Regions from separate parts of the Streptomyces sp. NPDC053493 genome, predicted to be linked through region 1. Evidence: riboswitches for the same ligand, from Rfam matches in the RefSeq annotation. Region 1 holds a riboswitch; the other holds the start of a gene.
The links. Region 1 has a riboswitch for glycine ahead of gcvP (aminomethyl-transferring glycine dehydrogenase). Riboswitches for the same ligand answer to the same signal wherever they lie in the genome.
Positions count from the first base shown of each region.

Region 2: another riboswitch for glycine. It lies ahead of gcvT (glycine cleavage system aminomethyltransferase GcvT); the one in region 1 lies ahead of gcvP (aminomethyl-transferring glycine dehydrogenase).

Region 1 is NZ_JBITXS010000020.1:5,687-15,828, forward strand. Features, by position in the region: gene ACIGO8_RS32645 (DUF881 domain-containing protein) at 1-352, shown strand, start outside; gene ACIGO8_RS32650 (FHA domain-containing protein) at 435-1,376, shown strand; gene ACIGO8_RS32655 (MerR family transcriptional regulator) at 1,405-2,148, shown strand; gene ACIGO8_RS32660 (bifunctional nuclease family protein) at 2,202-2,675, shown strand; gene ACIGO8_RS32665 (MerR family transcriptional regulator) at 2,839-3,474, shown strand; gene ACIGO8_RS32670 (DNA polymerase IV) at 3,612-5,018, shown strand; gene ACIGO8_RS32675 (PRC-barrel domain-containing protein) at 5,109-5,480, opposite strand; glycine riboswitch at 5,595-5,693, shown strand; gene gcvP (aminomethyl-transferring glycine dehydrogenase) at 5,872-8,757, shown strand; gene ACIGO8_RS32685 (DUF5999 family protein) at 8,849-9,055, opposite strand; gene ACIGO8_RS32690 (hypothetical protein) at 9,422-10,081, opposite strand.
Region 2 is NZ_JBITXS010000001.1:268,167-278,308, reverse strand. Features, by position in the region: gene glyA (serine hydroxymethyltransferase) at 1-743, opposite strand, end outside; gene gcvH (glycine cleavage system protein GcvH) at 775-1,152, opposite strand; gene gcvT (glycine cleavage system aminomethyltransferase GcvT) at 1,230-2,354, opposite strand; glycine riboswitch at 2,513-2,612, opposite strand; gene ACIGO8_RS01210 (AAA family ATPase) at 2,766-3,428, shown strand; gene ACIGO8_RS01205 (enhanced serine sensitivity protein SseB) at 3,551-4,288, shown strand; gene ACIGO8_RS01200 (enhanced serine sensitivity protein SseB C-terminal domain-containing protein) at 4,386-5,177, shown strand; gene ACIGO8_RS01195 (ABC transporter permease) at 5,511-6,512, shown strand; gene ACIGO8_RS01190 (ABC transporter substrate-binding protein) at 6,638-8,407, shown strand; gene ACIGO8_RS01185 (ABC transporter permease) at 8,534-9,532, shown strand; gene ACIGO8_RS01180 (ABC transporter ATP-binding protein) at 9,529-10,142, shown strand, end outside.

The DNA of each region.
Region 1 (10,142 bases):
GGACTCCACCGGCGCCGTCGAGTCCGACATGCTGCTCGACGCCATCCAGGAGTTGCGGGCCGCGGGCGCGGAGGCGATCCAGGTCAACGACGTGCGCGTGGTCGCGGACAGCTATTTCTCCGGCAGCGGGCGCGACATGCGGATCGATGGAACGGAGGTGGCCGCTCCGTACGTCTTCAAGGTCATCGGCAAGCCGGAGGATCTCGAGCCCGCGCTCAACATCCCCGGCGGCATCGTCCAGACACTGGAGAAGGAGCAGGCCACGGCCAGGGTGGAGCGTTCCGGGAAGATCGTGGTCGACGCCTTGCGACCTGCGAAGCGGCCTGACTACGCTCAGTCGTCCTCGCAGTGAGGCGGGCCACGGTGACCGTCGCGCGGCAAGGGCATGACCTTGCGGGGGGTCGGCGCACCACAACGGTGGTGCGTGGTGGAAACTGTCGAGTGGCTACGGACGTTGTGAAGATGTCCGGGTCGGCAGGTGTGTTCAGTCAGGGTTCGTCCTGCCCCACGGGCGGGTCTGTTTCGGTCAAGGGGAATCGCCCGTGAAGTTGTTTGCGAAGTTGTTCGGCAAGAGCGGACGCGAGGACGGCGGCAACGCCCGACACCGCGCGCCGCGTCACACCCAGAGTGAGGAACAGGGCGCGGAGCGCCCGCTCTTCCGCGACGAGGTCGGTGGCCAGGGAGGCGACATTCCGGGCGCACCGGGCGCGTCGTCTGTTGACCCTGCCGGTGCCGCGCGCATAGGTTTCGGAGAACCATCAACCTCAGGTGCGGGTGGAGGGTTTGCCTCCGACCCGTACGCGACCCAGACCTCCGCGGGTCAGCCGCGACAGGAGGACGCTGGCATGCCGGTGTGTACGAGGTGCGGTCACCGCAACACGGCGGACAGCCGTTTCTGCTCCCACTGCGGCGCTCCGCTGCGCGGTGGTGTGGCGCCGGAGCGCGCTTCCGAGACGACGTCCACGATCTCCATCTCGGGGCTCGAGGCGTACGACTCGGAGGTCACCGGCCAGACCGCGCTGCCCTCGCTGTCGGCGGAGGCCCTCGCGGCCGTCGAGGCGCTCCCGTCCGGTTCGGCGCTGCTGATCGTGCGCCGCGGCCCGAACTCGGGCAGCCGCTTCCTGCTGGACGGCGAGCTCACCACGGCCGGCCGGCACCCGCAGAGCGACATCTTCCTGGACGACGTGACCGTGTCGCGCCGTCACGTGGAGTTCCGCCGCCAGCCGGACGGCACCTTCACGGTGTCGGACGTCGGCAGCCTCAACGGCACCTACGTCAACCGGGAGCCGATCGACTCGGTCGTGCTCTCCAACGGTGACGAGGTGCAGATCGGCAAGTACAGGCTCGTGTTCTTCGCGAGCCAGCGGGGCGTGTGACGCTCCAAAGCACCTTCAGGGAAGGTCCATGCTGCGTACACCGACGGGCGGTGCCGGTCTCGGCACCGCCGCCGCGGACGACCGGCTGGTGAGCATCGGTTCGGTGCTGAGCCAGCTGCGCGACGAGTTTCCCGAAGTGACCATCTCCAAGATCCGGTTCCTGGAGGCCGAGGGGCTCGTCGAGCCCCGGCGGACGGCCTCCGGCTACCGCAAGTTCAGTCCGCAGGACGTGGAGCGCCTCGCGCAGATCCTGCGGATGCAGCGGGACCACTACCTGCCGCTCAAGGTCATCCGCGAGCATCTGGACGCCCTCGCCCGGGGCGAGCAGATCAGACTTCCCTCGCCCAGCCCCCAGCGCGACCTGCTCGACGGGGCCCTGGAGGAGGAGGCCGACCGTCCGACGGCGTCGCGGGTCGGCCGGGCCGAGCTGCTCGCGGCGGCGGAGGTGAGCGAGGCCGAGCTGGCCGAATGGGAGTCGTACGGCCTGGTCGGCGAGGCCGACGGCGGCGGCTACGACGCCGAGACCGTCACCGTGGCCAAACTGGTGGCGGACCTGGGTCGATTCGGTCTGGAGCCGCGGCACCTGCGGTCCGTCAAGGCCGCCGCGGACCGGGAGGCCGGGCTGGTCGAGCAGGTGGTGGCGCCGCTGCGCCGGCACCGTAATCCGCAGACCCGGGCCCATGCGGAGGCCACCGCCAAGGAGCTCGCCGGGCTCTCCGTACGGCTGCACGCGGCACTGGTCCAGACCGCGCTCGGACTCCGTCTGCAGTGATCTCCGGCCGGCCCGACTACCCAAACCGGTCGGGCACGTCCTAGGGTTGCTGTGTGAACGAGCTCGACGTTGTGGGTGTCCGGGTGGAAATGCCCTCCAACCAGCCGATCGTGCTCCTGCGGGAAGTGGGAGGCGACCGCTACCTTCCCATCTGGATCGGACCGGGGGAGGCGACCGCGATCGCCTTCGCCCAGCAGGGCATGGCCCCGGCCAGGCCGCTGACGCACGACCTCTTCAAGGACGTCCTCGAGGCCGTGGGGCAGGAGCTGACCGAAGTCCGCATCACGGACCTGCGCGACGGGGTCTTCTACGCCGAGCTGGTCTTCGCCAGCGGTGTCGAGGTGAGTGCCCGGCCGTCCGACGCGATAGCGCTCGCCCTGCGCACCGGCACGCCGATCTACGGCAGTGACGGCGTGCTGGACGACGCGGGCATCGCGATTCCGGACGAGCAGGAGGACGAGGTGGAGAAGTTCCGCGAGTTCCTCGACCAGATCTCGCCGGAGGACTTCGGGACCGGTAACCAGTAGGCGTAACCGGCACCGCGGAACCAGTAGCCTTTCCCCGGAGAGGGGCACGTGAAACCACTCTCAGGGTGATTATCACTCGGCGTGCCGAGTGTGGCGATCGTTGACGCACCCCGAGTGACTGCCTACCTTCGTGTGGGCAGGTCAAGGACGGAGGGTCGGCGTGATGAGCAGCGGCGACGGTACGGCAGGGGGCTTCCTGGGGCGTGCCTCCGGGGAGAAGGGCCCGTATCCGCTTCACGGCAGTGTGGGCGACTCCGCTACGGACGTGAGCGCGGGCCCGGGACCCGCCGCGGACGTGGCCACGGAGGCCGTGGGCTACCGCGGCCCGACCGCCTGCGCGGCCGCCGGCATCACGTACCGCCAACTGGACTACTGGGCGCGCACCGGTCTCGTCGAGCCGAGCGTGCGGCCCGCGTACGGCTCCGGGACGCAGCGGCTCTACAGCTTTCGGGACGTCGTCGTCCTCAAGATCGTCAAGCGTTTCCTCGACACCGGCGTCGCGCTCCAGAACATCCGCGCCGCGGTGCAGCACCTGAGGGCCCGTGGCTTCCGCGACCTCGAGCGCATGACGCTGATGAGCGACGGCGCGACCGTCTACGAGTGCTCCTCGCCCGACGAGGTCGTCGACCTGCTCCAGGGCGGGCAGGGCGTCTTCGGCATCGCGGTGGGCGTGGTGTGGCGGGACGTGGAGGCGGCGCTGTCGCAGCTGCACGGCGAGCGCGTCGACACCGGCGAGACGCTGATCGGGCACAACCCGGCCGACGAGCTGGCGCGCAGGCGCCGGGACAGGGCCGTCTGAGCCGTACGCGTGGGGACCGGAAGGGTATGCGGGGCGGCTCGTGGGCGAGGCGGCGGCCTGGGCCGGATTCGGGCGCGTACGGGCGGTGGCACGGGTGTGCGAGCCGATTGTCAGTGGCGTAGGGCAGCATCGGAACCGTGAGAGCCGCGCCCACGATCCTGCATCTCGACATGGATGCCTTCTTCGCCGCCGCCGAACAGGCGTCGAAGCCCAGCCTGCGCGGAAAACCCGTGGTCGTGGGCGGGCTCGGGCCGCGCGGCGTGGTCGCCACCGCCTCGTACGAGGCGCGGCGCTTCGGGGTGCACTCCGCGATGCCGATGGCCCAGGCGCGCCGGCTCGCGCCGAACGCCGCCTATCTGGTGCCCCGCTTCGCCTTCTACCGGGCCATCAGCGGCCAGGTCATGGAACTCCTGGGCCGCCTCTCGCCGCTCGTGGAGCCGCTCAGCCTCGACGAGGCCTTCGTCGACCTGGAGGCCGGGGGAGTGGCCGACGACGGCGCGAGCGCGCGGGCGGCGGGTGAGCGGCTGCGCCGCGACATCCTCGCCACCACCGGGCTGACCGGCTCGGTCGGCCTGGCCGGCTCCAAGATGCTCGCGAAGATCGCCTCGGAGGAGGCCAAGCCCGACGGGCTCGTGCTGATCGAACCCGGCACGGAGCGGGAGCTGCTCGGACCGCGGTCGGTACGGATCATCCCGGGCGTCGGCCCGGCGACCGGTGAGCATCTGCGGCGCGCCGGGATCACCACCGTGGCGGAGGTCGTCGAGGCGGGCGAGGACGAGCTCGTACGGCTCCTGGGGCGGGCGCACGGGGCCTCGCTGTACCGGATGGCCCTCGGGTACGACGACAGGCCCGTGGTGGCCGAGCGGGACGCCAAGTCGGTCTCCGTGGAGGACACCTTCGACGTGGACCTGCACGACCGGCTGCGGATCCGGATGGAGGTCGAACGGCTCGCGGAGCGGTGCGTGGGCCGGCTGCGGGGCTCCGGGCACTCGGGGCGGACGATCGTGCTGAAGGTGCGGCGGTACGACTTCTCGACGCTGACGCGGTCCGAGACGCTGCGGGGGCCCACGGACGACGTGGTGGTGGTGCGGGAGGCGGCGGCGCGGCTGCTGGAGGGCGTGGACACGACGGGTGGCGTGCGGCTGCTGGGCGTGGGCGTGAGCGGGCTCGCGGACTACACGCAGGAGGATCTGTTCGCGCAGGCGGAGGCGGCGGGAGCGGCGGGAGCGGCGGGGCCGGACGGGGTCGTGGAGGCGGCGGAGGCGGGGCCCCGGGTGGAGGAGGCCGCGGAGGTGCCGGGCGCGCCTTCTGCGGCCACCGAGCCCGCCGCCGAGCGGCGCTGGGCGCCCGGCAACGACGTGCGGCACGCGGTGCACGGGCCCGGGTGGGTGCAGGGCAGCGGGGTCGGGCGGGTCACCGTCCGCTTCGAGGAACCGACCTCCGCACCGGGCCGCGTCCGCACCTTCCCGGTCGACGACCCGGACCTCGAGCCCGCGGACCCGCTGCCCCTGGTCCCGGGCGGCGCGACGGGCGCCGCCGCGTAGCCGCCCTGCGGGCGGGTGGACCGACCTGCGCGGTCGCCGGTGGTCGGCGCTCGGCCGGGTGGGTGAGAGGGACCGCGCGGCGGAGAGGCGTCAGGGCTCTTCGTGGCCCGCCAGGTGGCCGAAGTCGTGGTCCGGGGGCGGGGGCGCCGGAGGGAGGGTGAGGTTGTAGTGGCGGTAGAGCTGGAGTTCCTGTTCCGGGGACAGGTGCCGGCCGACGCCGAAGTCGGGAGCGTCCTTGATCAAGGAGCGCTCGAACGGGATGTGGAGGCCGTCCTCCACCAGTTCGCTCGGCTCCAGCGGGACGAACGCGTCCCGGCTGAAGAGGCCGGTGCGGACGGCGGCCCATTCGGGGACGCCCGTCGCGTCGTCCAGGTACACCTCGTCGACGGTGCCGATCTTGTTCCCGTTCCGGTCGTACGCCTTGCGGCCGATCAGGCTGCGCGGATCGATATCGGTCTGCACGGTCCCTCCAACTGGTCGCAACTGCTCTACAACCCCTACGAAAGTGCACATCTGGGATGTCGGCCACTTGAGCGATGAGAGAAGGAACGGCGCTGGTAGGCTGGCTGTGGCCGTCGACCCCGCGCGGGAGAGTCCTCCGGAGAAAGCTTTCGGAGGCGCCGAAGGAGCAAATCCTCCCCGGAATCTCTCAGGCCCCTGTACCGCGTGGACGAGGTCACTCTGGAAAGCAGAGCGGGTGTCGGACGGCATCCGCTCTCACCGACGGTGAAAGCCGGTCCTCCGCAAGGCGGGCCGGTGAAGCTCTCAGGTTTGGATGACAGAGGGGGAGGCCGTCCGGGCACCCGCGCCGTGGTGCCCCTCGCAGGTCGTGACGACCAGGAGGCCCCCGTACATGACCGCCAACCGCACTCCGCTCTCCGAGCTCGAGCAGGGCATTCCCTTCGAGCAGCGGCATATCGGACCCGACGCCGAGGCGCGGGCCAAGATGCTCGCCCAGGTCGGTTACGGCTCCCTGGACGAGCTCACGGCCGCCGCCGTGCCGGACGTCATCAAGAACGCCGAGGCCCTGAAGCTGCCCGGCGCCCGCACCGAGGCCGAGGTGCTGGCCGAGCTGCGCGCGCTCGCCGATCGCAACCAGGTCCTCGCGCCGATGATCGGCCTCGGCTACTACGGCACCTTCACCCCGCCGGTGATCCTGCGCAACGTCATGGAGAACCCGGCCTGGTACACGGCCTACACGCCGTACCAGCCGGAGATCTCGCAGGGCCGCCTCGAGGCGCTGCTCAACTTCCAGACCGTGGTCGCCGACCTGACCGGTCTGCCCACCTCCGGCGCCTCGCTGCTCGACGAGAGCACCGCCGCCGCCGAGGCCATGGCGCTCTCCCGCCGCGTGGGCAAGGTGAAGGGCGGTGTCTACCTGATCGACGCCGACGCCCTGCCGCAGACCATCGCCGTCATCGAGACCCGCGCCGAGCCGACCGGTGTCGAGGTCGTCGTCGCCGACCTGAGCGCCGGCATCCCCGCCGAGATCGCGGAGCGCGGTGTCTTCGGCGTCCTCCTGCAGTACCCGGGCGCCTCCGGTGCCATCCGGGACATCAAGCCGGTCATCGACCAGGCCCACGAGCTCGGCGCGATCGTCACCGTCGCCGCCGACCTGCTCGCCCTCACGCTGCTCGCCTCGCCCGGCTCGCTCGGCGCCGACATCGCGGTCGGCACGACCCAGCGCTTCGGCGTCCCGATGGGCTTCGGTGGCCCGCACGCCGGCTACATGGCCGTCCAGGACAAGCACGCCCGCTCGCTGCCCGGCCGCCTCGTCGGCGTCTCCGTCGACGCCGACGGCAACAAGGCCTACCGCCTGGCCCTGCAGACCCGCGAGCAGCACATCCGCCGCGAGAAGGCCACCAGCAACATCTGTACGGCCCAGGTGCTGCTCGCCGTCATGGCCGGCATGTACGCCGTCTACCACGGCCCCGAGGGCCTCAAGGGCATCGCGCGGCGCACCCACCGCTACGCCGCGATCCTCGCCGCGGGCCTGCGCGCCGGAGGCGTGGAGCTCACCCAGGGCGCGTTCTTCGACACGATCACCGCCCGCGTCCCGGGCAAGGCCGACCAGGTCGTCGCCGCCGCCCGCGAGGCCGGTGTCAACCTCTACCGCGCCGACGCCGACCACGTCTCGATCTCCTGCGACGAGACCACCACGCGCGCCCAGCTCGCCGCCGTCTGGACCGCCTTCGGCGTCACCGCCGACGTCGAGGCCCTGGACGCCGCCACCGAGGACGCGCTGCCCGCCGACGCGCTGCGCACCGACGCGTACCTGACCCACCCGGTCTTCCACGCGCACCGCTCCGAGACCTCGATGCTGCGCTACCTGCGCAAGCTGGCCGACCGCGACTACGCGCTCGACCGCGGCATGATCCCGCTCGGCTCCTGCACCATGAAGCTGAACGCGACCACCGAGATGGAGTCGGTGACCTGGCCCGAGTTCGGCCAGATGCACCCCTTCGCCCCGGTCGACCAGGCGCAGGGCTACGTCACGCTCATCACCGAGCTCGAGGAGCGCCTCGCCGAGGTCACCGGCTACGACAAGGTGTCGATCCAGCCGAACGCCGGCTCCCAGGGCGAGCTGGCCGGTCTGCTGGCCGTCCGCGCCTACCACCGCGCCAACGGCGACCTGCAGCGCACGGTCTGCCTCATCCCGTCCTCCGCGCACGGCACCAACGCCGCCTCCGCGGTGATGGCCGGCATGAAGGTCGTCGTCGTCAAGACGGCCGAGGACGGCGAGGTCGACGTCACCGACCTGCGGGCCAAGATCGAGCAGCACCGCGACGAGCTCGCCGTGCTGATGATCACCTACCCGTCCACCCACGGTGTGTTCGAGGAGCACGTCTCCGAGATCTGCGGCCTGGTGCACGAGGCCGGCGGCCAGGTGTACGTCGACGGTGCCAACCTCAACGCCCTGGTCGGCCTCGCCAAGCCGGGCCACTTCGGCGGCGACGTCTCGCACCTGAACCTGCACAAGACCTTCTGCATCCCGCACGGCGGCGGCGGCCCCGGCGTCGGCCCGGTCGCGGTCCGCGCGCACCTCGCCCCGTACCTGCCGAACCACCCGCTCCAGCCCACCGCGGGCCCGGAGACCGGCGTCGGCCCGATCTCGGCCGCCCCGTGGGGCTCCGCGGGCATCCTGCCGATCTCCTGGTCGTACGTGCGCCTGATGGGCGGCGAGGGCCTCAAGCGCGCCACCCAGGTGGCCGTACTCGCGGCGAACTACATCGCCAAGCGCCTGGAGCCGCACTACCCGGTGCTCTACACCGGACCGGCCGGCCTGGTCGCCCACGAGTGCATCGTCGACCTGCGCCCGCTGTCGAAGTCGACCGGCGTCAGCGTCGACGACATCGCCAAGCGTCTGATCGACTACGGCTTCCACGCGCCGACCATGTCGTTCCCGGTGGCCGGCACGCTGATGATCGAGCCCACCGAGTCCGAGGACCTGGCCGAGCTCGACCGCTTCTGCGACACGATGATCGCGATCCGGGCCGAGATCGAGAAGGTCGCGTCCGGCGAGTGGCCGGCCGACGACAACCCGCTGCGCAACGCCCCGCACACCGCCGCGGCGCTGGGCGGCGAGTGGAACCACGCGTACAGCCGTGACGAGGCGGTCTTCCCGGCCGGTGTGTCGACCGCGGACAAGTACTGGCCGCCGGTCCGCCGCATCGACGGCGCCTTCGGCGACCGCAACCTGGTCTGCTCCTGCCCGCCGCTGGACGAGTACGACAACTGACGCCTTCGGCCGGCGACGGCCACGGCGCGATGAGGGCCGGTCCGGAGAACTTCTCCGGGCCGGCCCTCGGCCGTTCCCTCGTGAGCGGCGCTCAGGCCGCCGTGGTCACACCGGCCGGCGTCAGCGGCCGGTGCGGCGCGATGACCTGCCCGTCCGGCAGCAGCTCACCGGTGTCCTCGAACAGCAAGACCCCGTTGCACAGCAGGCTCCAGCCCTGCTCCGGGTGGTGCGCCACGGGTCGGGCGGCCTCCCGGTCGGCGGAGTCGGCGGTGGGACAGGCAGGCTGGTGCTGGCACATGGGTGGATTCTTTCGCTGCGTCGAAGTGGATGTCCTGCGGCTCTTCGTAGGCATGGCCGCCCCCGTCGGTCGGTTCGGTTCCGGTCCCCAGTCTTGCCCCATGGACGGGCTTCCGCAGGGATTTCGCGTCAGCTCGTCCTCTCCTGGGAAGACGCATCACCCGCAGGGGCGGTTCAGGTCAACCTCCCTGTCCCTTCGGGGGGTTCGGGGTGGCCCAGGTGGGCTAGTCCGATCGGGAGCGGCCTCGGACGGCCGTGCGCCCCGGGACCGGAAGGCCCCGGGGCGCGGACGGATGTGCGGTGGACCGGTGTCCGTACGGTGGCGGTGGACGGGTGTCCGTACGCTCGCGGCGGCCCGTCGCGTGGATCAGGCGGGTGTCGGCTCGCCGAGGGCCGCGGAGCCGAAGAGCGGCGGCGGCGAGAGGCGCGGCACGATCACGGGCAGCAGATCGGCGACCCGGTAGGGACGGTTGGCGGCGATGCCGGGCGGCGCGGGCGCGAGCGGCACGAGCAGGTCGTCCGGCCCGGGCTCGGTGGTGGCGCCGTCCGCCTCGGTGTCGGTGTGCAGCCACAGGGTCAGCATGTAGAGGCCCGGGACGGAGAGCAGCCGCGGCTGGTACGCGGTGGGCAGCGCCTCGGCCTGGATCAGGGCCCGCTCGGTGGCCGAGACGTAGGGCCCCTCGAAGAAGTGGGAGAAGGACCAGCCGTCGGGCGTGAGCATGGTGTCGGCGGCGGCGATCGCCCGGTCCCCGTTCCTGATCAGGAAGCGCCAGCCGGCCAGCCGGGTGCGCGGCGGCTGATGCTGTCCGGCCACGCCGGTGACGTCACCGGTCACGCCGGGTACGCCGGCCGCTCCGGGCGCCCCGGTCACGCCGAGAACATGGACGGGCAGCGGGAGTTCGGGGCTCAGCGGTCCCTGTGCGGCCCGCAGGGCAGGTGTTCGGGGCTCGCGGACCGCGGTGGGCGATCCGAGGGCCGCGAGAACACTGCGGAGGGCCGGCGCAGGGGCCGGGGAGGGTCGGAGCATGGTGGGTCGCCTCTCACTCAGGAGACACGGTGATGCTGGGCGGGTACGACGGCGCTGTCAG
Region 2 (10,142 bases), on a different contig from region 1:
TTCTTCGCGAACTCCTTCTTCGCCAGGATGATGCCGCCGCGCGGGCCGCCGAGCGTCTTGTGCGTGGTGGAGGTCACCACGTCCGCGTACTCGACCGGGTTCGGGTGCAGACCGGCGGCGACCAGGCCCGCGAAGTGGGCCATGTCGACCCACAGGTAGGCCTCGACCTCGTCGGCGATGCGGCGGAACTCGGCGAAGTCCAGCTGGCGCGGGTAGGCCGACCAGCCGGCGATGATCACCTTGGGGCGGTGCTCCTTGGCCAGGCGCTCGACCTCGGCCATGTCCACCAGACCGGCGTCGTCCACGTGGTACGCGACCACGTTGAACTGCTTGCCGGAGAAGTTCAGGCGCATGCCGTGGGTGAGGTGGCCGCCGTGCGCCAGGTCGAGGCCGAGGATCGTGTCGCCCGGCTGGGCGATCGCGAACAGCGCGGCCTGGTTGGCGGAGGCGCCCGAGTGCGGCTGCACGTTGGCGTACTCGGCGCCGAACAGGTCCTTGATCCGGTCGATCGCGATCTGCTCGGCCACGTCGACGTGCTCGCAGCCGCCGTAGTAGCGGCGGCCCGGGTAGCCCTCGGCGTACTTGTTGGTGAGGACCGATCCCTGGGCCTCCATGACCGCGACCGGAGCGAAGTTCTCCGAGGCGATCATCTCGAGGGTGGTCTGCTGACGGCGGAGCTCGGCGTCGACGGCGGCGGCGACGTCGGGGTCCAGCTCGTGGAGGGGAGTGTTCAGAAGCGACATGAATCGATCCCTAGGGGTCTCGGGCCCGGTCTCAGTTCCCGGCGAACGCGGTGTACTCGTCGGCGGAGAGCAGCTCGTCCGGCTCACCCGTGACGCGCACCTTGAACAGCCAGCCGCCCTCGAACGGAGCCGAGTTCACCAGGGACGGGTCGTCCACCACGTCCTGGTTGGCCGCGACGACCTCGCCCGTGACGGGGGAGTAGAGGTCGCTGACCGACTTCGTCGACTCCAGCTCGCCACAGGTCTCGCCCGCGGTGACGGTGTCGCCGACGGCGGGGAGCTGGGCGTAGACGACGTCACCGAGCGCGTTGGCCGCGAACTCCGTGATGCCGACCGTCGCGACGCCGTCCTCGGCGGCCGACAGCCACTCGTGCTCCTTGGTGTAGCGCAGCTGCTGGGGGTTGCTCATGACCTGATTCTCCTGGATCGGGGGAGTGCTGATGAACGTGGGTCTTACGGGGTGAGACGGGGAACGAGACGACCGCGTCACTTCTGGCGCTTGTAGAACGGCAGCGCCACGACCTCGTACGGCTCGTGGGTACCGCGGATGTCCACACCTACACCCTGGGTGCCGGGCTCGGCGTGCGCCGCGTCCACGTACGCCATCGCGATCGGCTTTCCGAGGGTCGGGGACGGGGCACCGGAGGTGACCTCGCCGACGACCTGGCCGTCCTTGACGACCTGGAAGCCGGCGCGCGGCACCCGGCGGCCCTCGGCGACCAGGCCGACCAGCTTGCGCGGCGGGGCGGTCTCGGCGCGCTCGGCGGCCTTCTCCAGGGCCTCGCGGCCGACGAAGCGGCCCTCGTTCGTGGTCTTCTCGAACTTCACGACCCGGCCGAGGCCCGCGTCGAAGGGCGTGAGCGCGGTGGTCAGCTCGTGGCCGTAGAGCGGCATGCCGGCCTCCAGGCGGAGCGTGTCGCGGCAGGACAGGCCGCACGGGATCAGGCCGACGCCGGCGCCCGCCTCGGTCAGCGCCCGCCACACGCCCTCGGCGTGCTCCGGCTTCAGGAACAGCTCGAAGCCGTCCTCGCCGGTGTAGCCGGTGCGGGCGATCAGCGCGGGCACGCCCGCGACGGTGCCCGGCAGGCCCGCGTAGTACTTCAGGCCGTCCAGGTCGGCGTCGGTGAGCGACTTCAGGATGCCGGGCGACTCGGGGCCCTGGACGGCGATCAGCGCGTACGCGTCGCGGTCGTCGCGGACCTCGGCGTCGAATCCTGCCGCGCGGGCCACCAGGGCGTCGAGCACGACCTGCGCGTTGGAGGCGTTGGCGACGACCATGTACTCCGTCTCGCCCAGGCGGTAGACGATCAGGTCGTCGAGGATGCCGCCGTCCTCCTGGCAGATCATCGTGTAGCGGGCGCGGCCGTTGCCCACGGTGGAGATGTTGCCGACCAGGGCGTAGTCGAGGAGCTCGACCGCCTGCGGGCCGGTGACGGTGATCTCGCCCATGTGGGAGAGGTCGAAGAGGCCGGCCCGGGTGCGTACGGCGTTGTGCTCGTCGCGCTCGCTGCCGTAGCGCAGCGGCATGTCCCAGCCGGCGAAGTCGGTCATGGTCGCGCCCAGCGAACGATGCAGCGCATCGAGGGCGGTCAGGCGGGGGGCAGTGCTCATGGGGTGGCTCCCGGGTCCCAGGGCGTGCAGGGCACGACATGCATGACGGTGAGGACGATCCTCCCCATCTGTCATGGAACCTGAGAGGTTCACCGAGGGCATCCTCGGCTTGCACCTTGGGTGGGGACGCGGCAGGGCGACCCGCTTTTCAGATCTGCCTCATCCACGCGGTACGGGGCCTGAGAGATTCAAGGGAGGTACTTGCTCCTTCGGCGCCCGGGCACGAAGCGTGACCCGGAACTCTCCCGCGCGGATTCGAGCGGCCGGTATGCGGTTGTGAGCGCTCGGACGAGCACCTGGCGCGCACATCATTGCACGGCGGTTCGGCGCGGCAAATCGCTTGCGTCTCATTACCGTTTCTTTACACTTCGTGGGCAAGGGTCTCCTCAGGGCCCGACAGGGGGAGAAGCGATGACGATCCAGCGCACCGGTGCCGTTGCCCCGACCACCGGGATACCGCTCCAGCGGGCCGCCGCCCGGACCCGGCGCCGCGCCCGGATCCTGCGCGACCTGCGCGAGCGGGCCGGCCGCAGTCCCCGCGCCCTCACCTTCGCGGCCGGCGACGTCGTGGTCGTCTCCGGGCTGCCCGGCGCCGGGAAGTCCACGCTCATGGCCCGCGCCGCCCGCGGCCGCGCCGTCGACTCCCAGGACACTCGGGAGCGCTGGGAGGCGCGGCTGCCCCGCTTCCTGCCGTACGCGCTGTGGCGCCCGTTCGCCCGGATCGCCCACTACGCCGGCCTGCGCCGCGTCCTGCGCTCCGGCGCCGGCGTGATCGTCCACGACTGCGGCACCCAGTCCTGGGTGCGCGGCTGGCTCGCCCGCGAGGCCCGCCGCCGCGGCGCCGCCCTGCACCTGATCCTGCTCGACGTCGAGCCCGGCACCGCCCGGGCCGGCCAGCGCTCCCGCGGCCGCGGCGTCTCCGGATACGCCTTCGCCCGGCACCGCCGCGCCGTCGGCCGCCTGGTGCGCACCGCCGAGGCCGGCGCCCTGCCGCCGGGCTGCGCCTCGGTCACCCTGCTCGACCGGGACGCGGCCGACGCGCTGCGGAAGATCGGCTTCCGGGAGGCGGCCTGAGCGATCCGCGGAACGTGTCCTGAACCACTCCCGCCCTCCAGGGCGTCCTTTTCGGTCACAGGGGCACCGAGCCGCCGTTAAGGTGCTGACCGCACCGTGTGCCGGAAGGGGACGACGAGATCGTGGACGTGACGTGGCCGGGCAATGAGCTCGAGGAAGTACTGGCCGCCTCGCTCGGCAACCCCGGGGCCGGCGGCCGGCTGGTCGAGGTCCTCGGCCGCAGCCCCGTCTGGGTGCCCCTGCCCAACGGCGGCGGCCCCGACAGCCCCGACCTCGACCTGCCCACCCTGGAGATCGACGGCGCCCCCTACGTGCCCGTCTTCAGCTCCGAGCAGCAGTTCCTCGCCTGCGTCGGCGAGCACATGTCGTACACCGTCGCGCCCGCCCGCGACTTCGCCCGCGGCCTGCCGCCGCAGCTCGGCATCGCCGTGAACCCCGGCGGCGCCGTCGGCGTCCCGCTGCCGCCGCCCGCCGTCGCCGAACTGTGCCGGACCGGCCGCACCGCCCTCGACGGGCCCGCCACCGGCGGCCGGGTCCGGCTCTTCGAGCCCGACTGGCAGGACGACCCGGTCGACTTCCTCGCCGCCGCCTCCGCCGAGTTCGAGGCCGCCGGCGTCGTCGCCACCGCCCGCCGCACCCTGGCCAGCGTCGAGGGCACCGAACCGGCCCTCTTCGTCGGCGTCCAGCTCACCGGCCCCGAAGCCGACCGTCACGCGCCCCTCGACGCCCTCGGCCGCGCCCTCGGCCGGGTCGAGGTGGCCTGGCCGGTCAACCTCATCCTGCTCGACGTCGCCCAGGACCCGGTCGGCGACTGGATGCTGGAGAAGGTGCGCCCCTTCTACCAGCGCGCCGCCGTGTGACGGACCCGCTGTTTAAGCTGAACTGATTCAGAACCGATCCGGAACCGATCGAGAACCGATCCAGACCGCGTTGACGAAAAAGAGGGGCGGGACCACGGTGAGCGCGTCAGGCACCGCTGCGGCCGGACAGGTCGAGCACATGCTGCGCCAGGTGGCACCCGGGCGCCACGACGCCTACGAGCAGCTGCTCCAGGCCCTCGCCGGCTCCGAGGTCCGGATGCTGCTCTGGCAGGGCACCGCCGGCTCGCCCGACGCCCAGTACGGCCACATGCAGGTCGACGGCCACGGCTACGCCCCGTGCGTCACCTCCGACCAGGAACTCGCCGCCTCCGGCTGGAACCGCGCCCACGAGCGCGTCACCGGACTGGAGATCGCCCGCGCCCTCTATCCCGACCGCTGGGGCATCTGGCTGAATCCGCACGCTCCCGGCGGCGGCGTCGGCATTCCCTGGGCGGACCTGCGCCGCATCGCCACCGGCCTGGACCGGATGCCCGCCGGCCCGCTGCGGCTGTCCGAGCCCGCCGTCGAGATCCCGCAGTTCTACGCCCTGCTCACGCAGAACGCCCACCGCACCCCGGCCGTCCGCTCGCTGCGCCGCGCCTGGGTGCAGCCCGCGCTCGGCTCCCCGTACCTCGCCATCGGCCTCGACCTGTACGACTCCTCGCCGGCCTCCGTCGAGGCGGTCCGCGCGATGATGCACCAGACGGTCTCCGCCGTCCCCGACGGGCTGCCGGTCTCCACGGTGGCCATGTCCGACGCGTACGATCCGGTCGCGATGTGGCTCCACGCCCACGCCCGCCCCTTCTACGACCGGGACGCCCACGGCGCGCCCGCGGCCCCGCCCGCCCCGGGCTACGGCTACCCGCCGGCCGCTCCCCGCCCGTACTGATACGTCCGTTCCGTTCCGCCCGGAAGCCTCGCCCACGCCCCAATTCGGCACCGCGAGAGCGCAGTTGAGCGTGATGTCCGGTCTGGTCGAATAGCGGTCGAGATGGTCCGCTCAGACGATCACGACGTCCGCATAACGGAAGCGGGCGCACCGCATCACGTTTGAGCAAACATTCCCGGTCAGGTCTGGCGGGTGATCGCGAGCCCATTGAAGACTCCCCGGAACACCAGGCGTTCGGCCCCAGGGGCCGGTGCCCAGCAGTTGTTCCACCGAGCCGCTACCCGCGGCGGGCAAGGGCCGGCGACCCGGCGGCCGAGAGGGGTCCTCACCACGATGACGGCACCACTGCACGAGACGAGTGCGGCCGAGCAGACCGCCCCCGTCGACGCCGTGCCCAGCTTGCCGGGCAAGGCGATCGAGGGCCGTTCCCCCTGGCAGATCGCCTGGGTCCGCCTCAAGCGCGACAAGCTGGCCCTCGCGGGCGCGTTCGTCGTCATCTTCCTCGTCCTGGTCGCGATCCTCGCCCCGGTGATCGTCGGCCTCCTGGGCCACCCGCCGGACGAGTTCCACGAGGACCAGATCGACCCGCTCTTCGGCACCCCGATCGGGTCCTGGGGCGGCATCAACTCCGACTTCCTGCTGGGAGTCGAGCCGGTCAACGGCCGCGACGTCTTCAGCCGCATCGTCTACGGTGCCCGGATCTCGCTGCTCGTCGCCTTCCTCGCGGCCCTCTTCGCGGTCGCCCTCGGCACCGTCCTCGGCATCGTCGCCGGCTACTTCGGCGGCTGGATCGACGCCGCGCTCAGCCGGGTCATGGACGTCATGCTCGCCTTCCCGCAGCTGCTGTTCACCATCGCCCTGGTGTCGGTGCTGCCCAACGAGTTCCTCGGCCTCGACGGCTCGGGCGTGCGCATCGCCGCCCTGGTGCTCGTGATCGGCTTCTTCGGCTGGCCCTACGTCGGCCGCATCGTCCGCGGCCAGACCCTCTCGCTGCGCAACCGCGAGTACGTGGAGGCCGCCCAGAGCCTCGGCGCCGGCCGCTTCTACATCCTGCGCCGCGAGCTGCTGCCCAACCTGGTCGCCCCGATCACCGTCTACGCCACCCTGATGATCCCCACCAACATCCTCACCGAAGCGGCGCTCAGCTTCCTCGGCGCGGGTGTGAAGCCGCCCACCGCTTCCTGGGGCCAGATGCTGTCGACGGCCATCACCACCTACGAGTCGGATCCACTGTTCATGCTGATCCCCGGCCTCGCGATCTTCGTCACCGTGCTGGCGTTCAACCTCTTCGGCGACGGCGTGCGTGACGCGCTCGACCCGAAGGGCTCCCGCTGACGTCACGCCGTCCACCGCACGACCAGTCCCAGCCCCAGCACCAGCCCCTGCCGCTGTCGACAGGAGGCACATCCCCAACGGCGGACCACCGTAACGGCCGCCACTACTCCGGAGGTTGCTCGACCATGACCCTGAACAGCTCCCAGAGGCGCAGAATCGCCGCGGGCGCGCTGCTCGCGGCGGCCACGATGGTCGTCACCACCGCCTGTGGCGGCGGCAACGGCGACGGCGCCAAGGGCGGCAAGGGCGGCGGCGCCGGCTTCAACGCCGCTGTGAACCAGATCGCCAGCCCCTCCGACAAGAAGGGCGGCGAGCTGAGGTTCATCGGCTCGCAGGAGGCCGACAACTGGGACCCGCAGCGCGGCTACTACGGCTTCGTGTGGGACTTCATGCGCTACTACACGCGCCAGCTGGTCACCTTCAAGACCGCGCCGGGCGCCGGCTCCACCGAGCTGGTCCCCGACCTCGCCACCGACACCGGCAAGGTCTCGGCCGACGGCCTCAGCTACACCTTCACGCTGCGGGACGGGGTCACCTGGGAGGACGGCAAGCCGATCACCTCCAAGGACATCAAGTACGGCATCGAGCGCATCTGGGCCCAGGACGTCGTCTCCGGCGGCCCGATCTACCTCCAGCAGGTCCTCGACCCGAAGAAGACCTACCCGGGCCCGTACAAGGACACCTCCGCGGACAAGCTCGGCCTCAAGGCGATCGAGACCCCGGACGACAAGACCATCGTCTTCAAGCTGCCGGCGCCCAACGGCGACTTCCTGCAGATGCTGGCCATGCCGGCCGCCTCCCCGGTCCGCCAGGACAAGGACACCAAGGCCCAGTACGGCCTGAAGGTCTTCTCCTCCGGCCCGTACAAGTGGCAGTCCTACACGCCGAACAAGTCCATCAAGCTGGTCCGCAACGACAAGTGGGACGCCAAGTCCGACAACGTCCGCAAGGCCCTGCCGGACACCATCAGCGTCACGTTCACCACGAACGCCGACGACATGGACAACCGCCTGGTCGAGGGCGAGTACGACCTCGACATCAACGCGACCGGTGTCGGCGCCGCCGCCCGCCAGAAGGTGCTCCAGCAGCACCGGGACAACGTCGACAACCCGCAGACCGGCATGATCCGTTACGCGGTCTTCCCGCAGACGGTCATCCCGAACATCGAGTGCCGCAAGGCCATCATCTACGCGGCCGACTCCAAGTCCCTGCAGAACGCCCGTGGCGGCCCGCAGGCCGGCGGCGACATCGCCACCAACATGCTCCCGCCGGCGATCAAGGGCTCCGACCCGAAGGCCGACCCGTACGGCAAGCTCTCCGGCACCCCGAACATCGCCAAGGCCAAGGAGGCCCTGGCGAAGTGCGGCAAGCCGAACGGCTTCAAGACCACGATCGCGGTCCGCAACAACAAGAAGATCGAGATCGCCACCGCCGAGTCCCTCCAGCAGTCGCTGAAGGCCGTCGGCATCGACGCCCAGATCGACCAGTTCGACGGCTCTCAGACCTCCGGCATCATCGGCTCGCCGAAGGTGGTCAAGGACAAGGGCTACGGCATCATCATCATGGGCTGGGGCGCCGACTTCCCGTCGGGCCAGGGCTACCTGCAGCCGCTCGTCGACGGTCGCTTCATCCTGCAGAGCGGCAACAACAACTTCTCGCAGCTGAACGACCCGGCCATCAACGGCCTGTTCGACCAGGCGCTGAAGGAGACCGACCCGGACAAGGCCGGCGAGCTCTACAAGCAGATCAACACGAAGGTCTCGGAGGCCGCGGTCTACCTGCCCTTCACCCACGAGAAGAACATCATCTGGCGCGGCTCGCGACTGACGAACGTCTACACGGCCGACGCCTACAACGGCCGCTACGACTACACGTCGATCGGCGTCGTGAAGTAACCGGCCGAGTCCGTAACCAACTCGCTCCAACGGCGCACCCGCCGCTAGGTCCGAAGGGCAGGTGAGGGCCGTGCGCGGCGGCCGGGGGATCCGACCGGATCCCCCGGCCGCCGACCGGCCGACCGCATGCTTGCATACATAATCCGACGGCTCTTCGCCGTCGTCATGATGCTGCTCGTCGTCACGCTGGTGACGCTCAGCATCTTCTTCCTCATCCCCAAGATGACCGGCAGTGACCCTGCCGCGATGTTCGTCGGCAAGCAGGCGGATCCGGCCTCCATCGAGGGCATCCGGCAGAAGCTGGGCCTGGACGAGCCGATCCTGGTGCAGTTCTGGCACTTCGTGTCCGGCATCTTCGTCGGCCGCGACTACACGGGCGGCGGTTCCACGATCCACTGCGCGGCGCCCTGCTTCGGCTACTCCTTCCGTACCGAGCAGGACGTCTCGGAGATGCTCGTCGACGCCTTCCCCGTCACGCTCTCCATGGTCCTCGGCGCCGCCGTGCTGTGGCTGCTGATGGGCGTCACCACGGGCGTCGTCTCCGCGCTCAAGCGCGGAACCGTCATCGACCGGGCGGCGATGATCACCGCGCTCGCGGGCGTCTCGCTCCCCATCTTCTTCACCGCCATGCTGGCGATGCTCGTCTTCCGCACGCAGTTGGGCTGGGTCGACGCCACCTACGTGCCGATCAGCGAGTCCTTCGGCGGCTGGTTCGGCGGCCTGCTGCTGCCCTGGGTGACCCTCGCCTTCCTGTACGCGGCGATGTACGCGCGGCTCACCCGCGCCACCATGCTGGAGGTCCTCGGCGAGGACTACATCCGTACCGCCCGGGCCAAGGGCCTGCCGGAGTCGGTCGTGCTCGGCAAGCACGCCATGCGCTCCACCATGACCCCGATCCTGACCATCTTCGGCATGGACCTCGGCGCCCTCGTCGGCGGCGCGATCCTGACCGAGACGGCGTTCAACCTCAAGGGACTCGGCGGTCTCGCCATCAAGGGCGTCAGCGAGCGCGACCTCCCGATCATCCTGGCCGTCACGCTCATCACCGCCTCCTGCGTGGTCCTCGCGAACCTCCTGGTGGACCTGCTGTACGCCGTGATCGACCCCCGAGTGAGGCTGGCATGACCGACAAGCTCGTGAAGACCGGCTCCGCCCTCGGCGAGCCGGTCGCGTCCGGGAAGTCCGCGCCGTCGGACGCCTTCCTCGACGTCCGCGACCTCAGGATCCACTTCCCGACCGACGACGGCCTGGTCAAGTCGGTCGACGGCCTCACCTTCCAGCTGGAGAAGGGCAGGACCCTCGGCATCGTGGGCGAGTCCGGCTCCGGCAAGTCGGTCACCTCGCTCGGCATCATGGGCCTGCACACCGTCGGCCAGTACGGCCGGCAGAAGGCCCGCATCTCCGGCGAGATCTGGCTCAACGGGCAGGAACTGCTCTCCGCCGACCCGGACACCGTGCGCCGCATGCGCGGCCGCGAGATGGCGATGATCTTCCAGGACCCGCTGTCCGCGATGCACCCGTACTACACGGTCGGCCACCAGATCGTGGAGGCCTACCGGGTCCACCACCAGGTCGACAAGAAGACCGCCCGCAAGCGGGCCGTCGAACTCCTCGACCGCGTCGGCATCCCCGAGCCCGCCAAGCGCTTCGACAACTACCCGCACGAGTTCTCCGGCGGCATGCGCCAGCGCGCGATGATCGCGATGGCGCTGGTCAACAACCCCGAACTGCTCAT